One region of the Variovorax sp. LjRoot130 genome, then DNA from elsewhere that is predicted to be linked to it. Evidence: predicted binding sites of a transcription regulator. Region 1 holds the regulator's gene; the other holds the start of a gene.

The links. Region 1 encodes HrcA, which represses chaperone genes, less so after heat shock. Its sites were predicted from a motif close to TTAGCACTCNNNNNNNNNGAGTGCTAA; they were not measured.
Region 2: a site for HrcA is predicted at 1,927-1,953, ahead of groES (co-chaperone GroES). Genes of this name have one in related genera too.

What each region holds. Positions count from the first base shown of each region.
Region 1 is NZ_CAXURM020000001.1:1,211,816-1,215,218, forward strand. Features, by position in the region: gene recN (DNA repair protein RecN) at 1-434, opposite strand, end outside; gene ACSQ86_RS06090 (NAD kinase) at 436-1,332, opposite strand; gene hrcA (heat-inducible transcriptional repressor HrcA) at 1,361-2,365, shown strand; tRNA gene ACSQ86_RS06100 (tRNA-Ile) at 2,400-2,476, shown strand; gene ACSQ86_RS06105 (hypothetical protein) at 2,512-2,790, opposite strand; tRNA gene ACSQ86_RS06110 (tRNA-Arg) at 3,044-3,120, shown strand; gene greB (transcription elongation factor GreB) at 3,177-3,403, shown strand, end outside.
Region 2 is NZ_CAXURM020000001.1:4,718,138-4,721,540, forward strand. Features, by position in the region: gene ACSQ86_RS23570 (hypothetical protein) at 234-455, shown strand; gene ACSQ86_RS23575 (hypothetical protein) at 472-738, opposite strand; gene ACSQ86_RS23580 (VOC family protein) at 1,195-1,674, shown strand; gene groES (co-chaperone GroES) at 2,036-2,326, shown strand; gene groL (chaperonin GroEL) at 2,359-3,403, shown strand, end outside.

The DNA.
Region 1 (3,403 bases):
AGCAGGCCGCGCACGGCTTCGGGCCGGGTGAGGCTCTGCCAGGCGTGCTGGCCGTGGATGTCCAGCAACTGGTCGCCGAGCTCGCGCAGCTGGGTCGCGGTGGCGGGGCTGCCGTTGATCCAGCCGCGGCTGCGCCCCTGGAGGTCGACGGTGCGGCGCAGAAGCAGGACATCGCCCGCTTCGAAGCCACCTTCGTCCAGCCAGGCGGCCAGGGCAGGATCGGTGTCGAACTCCGCGCTCACGTCCAGGCGCTCGGCGCCTTCGCGCACGGCGCCGGCATCGGCACGGTTGCCGAGCGCCAGCTGGAGCGCGTCGATCAGAATCGACTTGCCCGCGCCGGTTTCGCCGGTGAGGACGGTGAAGCCCGTGGAGAGATCGAGTTCGAGCGCGCGCACGATCACGAAGTCGCGCAGGGCGATGCGGCGCAATGCCATGTCAGGAACCTCCTTCGTTCCAGTGCAGCTTCTTGCGCAATGTGTCGAAGTAGCTCCAGCCTTTCGGATGCAGAAAACGCACGCGGTAGTCGGAGCGGCGCACCACGACCTGGTCGCCGATGGCAAGAGAAGCCAGTGATTGCATGTCGAAATTGGCGCTCGCGTCGCGCCCGCCCACCAGCTCGATCAGGACCTCGTCGGCATCCGGCAGCAGGATCGGGCGGTTCGAGAGCGTGTGCGGCGCGATGGGCACCAGCACCCATCCCGGGACCGCGGGATGCAGCAGCGGGCCGCCGGCCGACAGCGCGTAGGCGGTGGAGCCGGTGGGCGAGGCGATGATCATTCCGTCGGCGCGCTGGTTGGCAACGAAATGGCGGCCGACCGAAACACGCAGTTCCACCATGCCCGAGGTGGCGCCGCGATTGACCACCACGTCGTTCATGGCGAGCGCATCGAACACCGACACGCCGTCGCGCATCACCTGGGCGTGCATGAGGCTGCGGTGGTCTTCCTCGTATTCGCCGGCCAGCATCGGGATCAGGGTCGCCTGGTAGTTGTCGAGGGAAATGTCGGTGATGAAGCCGAGCCGGCCGCGGTTGATGCCGATCAGCGGAACGCCGTAGCACGCCAGCTGGCGCCCGATGCCGAGCATGGTTCCGTCGCCGCCGACCACCAGGCCCAGATCGCATCGCTGGCCGATCTCTTCGACAGTCAGCGCGGGGTAGCGGGTCTGGCCGCACTCGCCGTCGCGCGGCTGTTCGACAAAGACCTCGCAGCCTTGCGCTTCCAGGAAGGCGCCGATGCCCTCCATGACCTCGTCCAGCGCGCCGGCCTGCGCCCGCGCGCCCGAAGCCTGGTATTTACCTATCAGGGCGACGCGCCGAAAGCTGGATGTCATGTACAAATTACAACATTAAAATCAGTCGATGCTGGACGATCGCGCCAAGTTGCTTCTCAAGACGCTGGTCGAGCGCTATATCGCCGAGGGCCAGCCGGTGGGCTCGCGCACGCTTTCTCGGGCTTCGGGGCTGGAGCTTTCGCCTGCGACCATCCGCAACGTGATGTCCGACCTCGAAGGGCTCGGGCTGATCGCCAGTCCGCACACCTCAGCAGGCCGCATTCCGACTGCGCGCGGCTATCGGCTTTTCGTCGACACCATGCTGACTGCCCAGCGCGAGCAGTTCACGCCGCCGAGCCTCGCGCCCGACCAGCCGCAAAAGGTGATCGCGAACGCGGCGAACCTGCTGTCGAACCTGTCGCAGTTCGTTGGCGTGGTGATGGCGCCGCGCCGCGCATCCGTTTTTCGTCAGATCGAGTTCCTTCGCCTTTCCGACCGCCGCCTGCTCGTGATCATCGTGTCGCCCGACGGCGATGTGCAGAACCGGGTGATCTTCCCCGAGGTCGACTATTCGCAGTCGCAACTGGTTGAGGCATCGAACTACATCAACACGCACTTTGCGGGTCTGTCGATCGAGCAGGTGCGCGATCGGCTTCAGTCCGAGATGGAGCAATTGCGCGGCGAGATCGCTGCGTTGATGCAGGCCGCTGTCCAGGTGAGTTCCGAGGTGCTGACGGAAGCCCAGGACGAAGTCGTGATCGCGGGCGAGCGGAATCTGCTGGCCGTCACCGATTTCTCCAGCGACATGAGCCACCTGCGTCGTGCGTTCGAGCTGTTCGAGCAAAAGGCCCAACTGATGCGCCTGCTCGACGTGTCGAGCAAGGCGGACGGCGTGCGCATCTTCATCGGCGGGGAAAGCCAGGTGGTGCCCTTCGACGACCTGTCGATCGTGAGCGCGAACTACGAGGTCGACGGCGAGGTGGTGGGTACGCTTGGCGTCATCGGTCCGACGCGCATGCCCTATGAGCGCATGATCCAGATCGTCGACATCACGTCGCGGCTGGTCACCAATGCGCTGAGCCACCGCAAATAGCGGCGCCCGGCGCCTACTAGAATCCCTGATGTGCGGGCCGTTAGCTCAGCTGGTTAGAGCAGCGGACTCATAATCCGTTGGTCGATGGTTCAAGCCCATCACGGCCTACCACCACGCCTTGTCGCCCTCAGTCGCGGGCCAACTCCTCAGGCCTTTGCCTGTGTCTCGATCCGGCGACCTGGATCCAGGGCATAGAGGACCGCTTTCTCGTCCTGGCCCTTGGTGGATGCGTCCCCGAGCGGCATTTGTGCCGAGCCGTAGAGCTCGCGCTCCAGTCTTTTGGCGCGTTCGGAATACATCCGGGCCAAGGCCCCGTGATGTTCGGCAGCAGCCTGATGCTCGATACGCGCGAGATGGGCTTCTTCGAGAAGCGCCATGACTCGCCTGAGGTGGCCGTTTCGATTGGGCTGGAAAAAGCTGAACATCGGGACCTCCATCCAATAAACCAATGGAAGCCGTTTTTAGCGCCAGTCGGCCAAGTGGCGCTGTAGGTGCAGTGCCCATGTGGTCGAAATGTCATGATTTAGTTCACATTTCTGCCAAGACTTTGATGCACAACTGACTCGACGTAGACTCACAGGCGGTTGATCGACGGCTCAAGTCCAACACGATCTACTGCTCTCTTTCTTTCGCTGCCCAGCGATGGGGTGTTGCGAGGATGCTATAATCGCAAGCTGTGCGGCTGTAGCTCAGTTGGATAGAGTACTTGGCTACGAACCAAGGGGTCGTGGGTTCAATTCCTGCCAGCCGCACCATCATCAGGAAAGCCCGCAACGAAAGTTGCGGGCTTTTTTCATTGGAGCTTTCTGCGATGAGCAAGGCATTCACCAAAGAAAACGATGCAGGCGATGATGACGACGGTACGGCCGGCGCCGCGCCGCCTCTCCCCGCCGGGAGCAAGAACTACATCACCCCGCAGGGCTACGCGCGCCTGCGTGCCGAGCTGCTCGAACTGATGGATGTCGAGCGGCCCAAGGTCGTGGAGGCCGTCCACTGGGCGGCCAAGAACGGCGATCGCTCGGAGAACGGCGACTACCT
Region 2 (3,403 bases), 3.5 Mb from region 1:
CCGCGAGCCGTGCACGACCATGGAGCCTTGAGCGGCCCGGCCTTGCCTTCGGGAGGCAGATCACTTCGCCTAGGTCCGCTAAGGGCGCTGAGGGCATCTTCGATCGGGGTCAGGGACTTGGTGGCACTGCACACTCAGGATCGAACGACTTAGGAAGCGCGGCGAGCTTTCCTTCCATCAAACGAAGGCGCCGGCTTACGGCAAGGGCAATGCACACGCCCAGCATTGCTTGCATGAGCCGCTTCCGCTTTCTTGTATCGATGGTTGAAGCACTCCGGTCTGGAGCGTTCGAATGGGTGCTGTTCGAATCCTTCGATGACGTGCCTGGCTTTGAGCCCTTGGCACGCTCAGATCTCAGCTTCCCAACATACAAGAGCGCCTGGGAAGCCGGGTGCGTGGCACTTCAATCCCGCATGGACGATCCAAAACTGGACCTACTCGACGACGAGGACTGAGCAGCGGCTGACCAGCTCAGTTGCCTTGGGACGAAGCGCCAGATTGCTGTTCTCGGATCAGGAACTCGTCGATCCAGGCGCGCGCCTTGGCCGCAAGCAGCTTCCTTGCTTTTGCCTCTTCGGATACGCCGCCAACTCCGATTCGGAACATCACTTTCCCGGCCCGCTTTACATCGGCAAAAAAATAATTGCCTTCGCCTACGGGCTCAGATCCAAACTCGATCGTCCAGTCTGGCGGAGCAGCAGGCGGATCGGCGTGGTCGCGCGCCGGGGAAATGTTCATCGGTGGTCAATGGTGAGACTTCTGCAGCCCAGTATGCGCCACTCCTGCTCGGACGCAACGGGGGCAATGTCATGGGTTTGACGGCTGATCCCGCAGCAGAAGACGGCCCCCCGGCCGGGCGCCTCCTCCCCCACTGGGGGCGCGGCGAGTTCAAACTAAGCTGCAAAAAATTCAGGCTAAAGTTGAAAACCGCCGACTGTGGAACGCCACTGGAGATTGAGCACCAAGACGGCTTAAGTCATTGATCCGAAAGGGCGCACCGGGGAACTGCGCCGTTGATCGTTCAGCTCATGCGCCGCTAGACATTCGATCCTGTGGTCTTCACGCCTCCGAACATTGAATTTTTCGCTCCGGCCCGGAGCCATAGGGGCAGAATTTGGCGGCTACGTGCTTGCCGACGAATCACTTCTTCGGCGGCTTGAATGCACGTACCTGTCCCAATCTAGGAGAACCAAGATGGTCAGCAAGAACACGATTTGTCTCTGGTACGACGGCACCGCGTTGGACGCCGCGAAGTTCTACGCCGAGACGTTCCCGGACAGCGCGGTGGGAGCTGTCCATCGCGCGCCTGGCGACTATCCCGCGGGCAAGCAGGGCGATGTCTTGACGGTCGAGTTCACGGTGATGGGCATCCCTTGTCTCGGACTGAACGGGGGCCCGGCGTTCAAGCACAACGAGGCTTTCTCGTTCCAGGTTGCGACCGACAACCAGGCCGAAACGGACCGCTTGTGGAACGCGATTGTCGGAAACGGCGGCCAGGAAAGCGCATGCGGCTGGTGCAAGGACAAGTGGGGACTGTCGTGGCAGATCACGCCACGCGCCCTGACGGCCGCGATCGCCGATCCTGATCGAGCGGCGGCCAAGCGCACGTTCGAAGCCATGATGGGGATGAGAAAGATCGACATCGCTGCGATCGAAGCGGCTCGGCGCGGCTGACGCTCCCGATGCCGGCCCAGCCCCCGTCGCCGCGACAGCACGCACGCGGAACGCCACGATTTTTTACGGCTAGAACTCCGCCGCATCAAGGGGCGGTGCGCCCTCCTTCCCTCTCAGTGTTGGCCTAGGTTGGCCCTCGAAAGGTGTGCCGCCAGCGTGTGTGCAGTTCGCGCGAGCGTCACCTGAGCATGGCTTCGTTCTCGACTCTCCTTGGACCGCCGGGCCTTGAAACCCCGCCAAATGCCCTTATGATTAGCACTCGCTGAAGAGGAGTGCTAACAACCCCCCGCTTCCAGTGGCTGGGCAGCCGGCAACCATGCCAGCGCCCGAACCAAACCCCGTTTCTTATCCAGGAGATGCAATGAAACTTCGTCCTTTGCACGATCGCGTGATCGTCAAGCGCATTGAAAGCGAAACCAAGACCGCCTCGGGCATCGTGATCCCCGACAACGCCGCCGAGAAGCCCGACCAGGGCGAAGTGCTGGCCGTCGGCCCTGGCAAGAAGAACGACAAGGGCGAACTCGGCGCGATGAGCGTCAAGGTCGGCGACCGCGTCCTGTTCGGCAAGTACAGCGGCCAGACCGTCAAGGTCGATGGCGACGAGCTGCTGGTCATGAAGGAAGACGACCTGTTCGCGGTCGTCGAGAAGTAATCAACCCCTCTATCTGAATTCGGAGAAATCTCATGGCAGCAAAAGACGTAGTCTTCGGCGGTGAAGCCCGCGCACGCATGGTCGAGGGTGTCAACATCCTGGCCAACGCAGTCAAAGTGACCCTGGGCCCCAAGGGCCGCAACGTGGTGCTCGAGCGCTCCTTCGGCGCCCCGACCGTGACCAAGGACGGCGTGTCCGTGGCCAAGGAAATCGAACTCAAGGACAAGCTCCAGAACATGGGCGCCCAGCTCGTGAAGGAAGTGGCTTCCAAGACTTCGGACAACGCCGGCGACGGCACCACCACCGCGACCGTGCTGGCCCAGGCCATCGTTCGCGAAGGCTTCAAGTACGTGGCCGCCGGCATCAACCCGATGGACCTGAAGCGCGGCATCGACAAGGCGGTCACTGCCCTGGTCGAAGAGCTGAAGAAGGCTTCCAAGGCCACCACCACCTCGAAGGAAATCGCGCAAGTCGGCTCGATCTCGGCCAACAGCGACGACACCATCGGCAAGCTCATCGCCGACGCGATGGACAAGGTCGGCAAGGAAGGCGTTATCACCGTCGAAGACGGCAAGTCGCTCGACAGCGAACTCGACGTCGTTGAAGGCATGCAGTTCGACCGCGGCTACCTGTCGCCCTACTTCATCAACAACCCCGAGAAGCAATCGGCGTTGCTGGAAAACCCCTTCGTGCTGCTGTTCGACAAGAAGATCAGCAACATCCGCGACCTGCTGCCCACGCTGGAGCAAGTCGCCAAGGCCGGCCGTCCGCTCTTGATCATTGCCGAAGAAGTCGAGGGCGAAGCCCTGGCGACGCTGGTGGTCAACACCATCCGCGGCATCCTGAAGGTCGTGGCCGTCAAGGCACCGGGCTTCGGCGACCGCCGCAAGGCCATGCTGGAAGACATCGCCATCCTGACGGGCGGCAAGGTCATCGCTGAAGAAGTGGGCCTGACGCTCGAGAAGGTGACGCTGGCCGACCTGGGCCAAGCCAAGCGCATCGAAGTGGGCAAGGAAAACACCATCATCATCGACGGCGCCGGCGCTCCCGCCGACATCGAAGCCCGCGTGAAGCAAG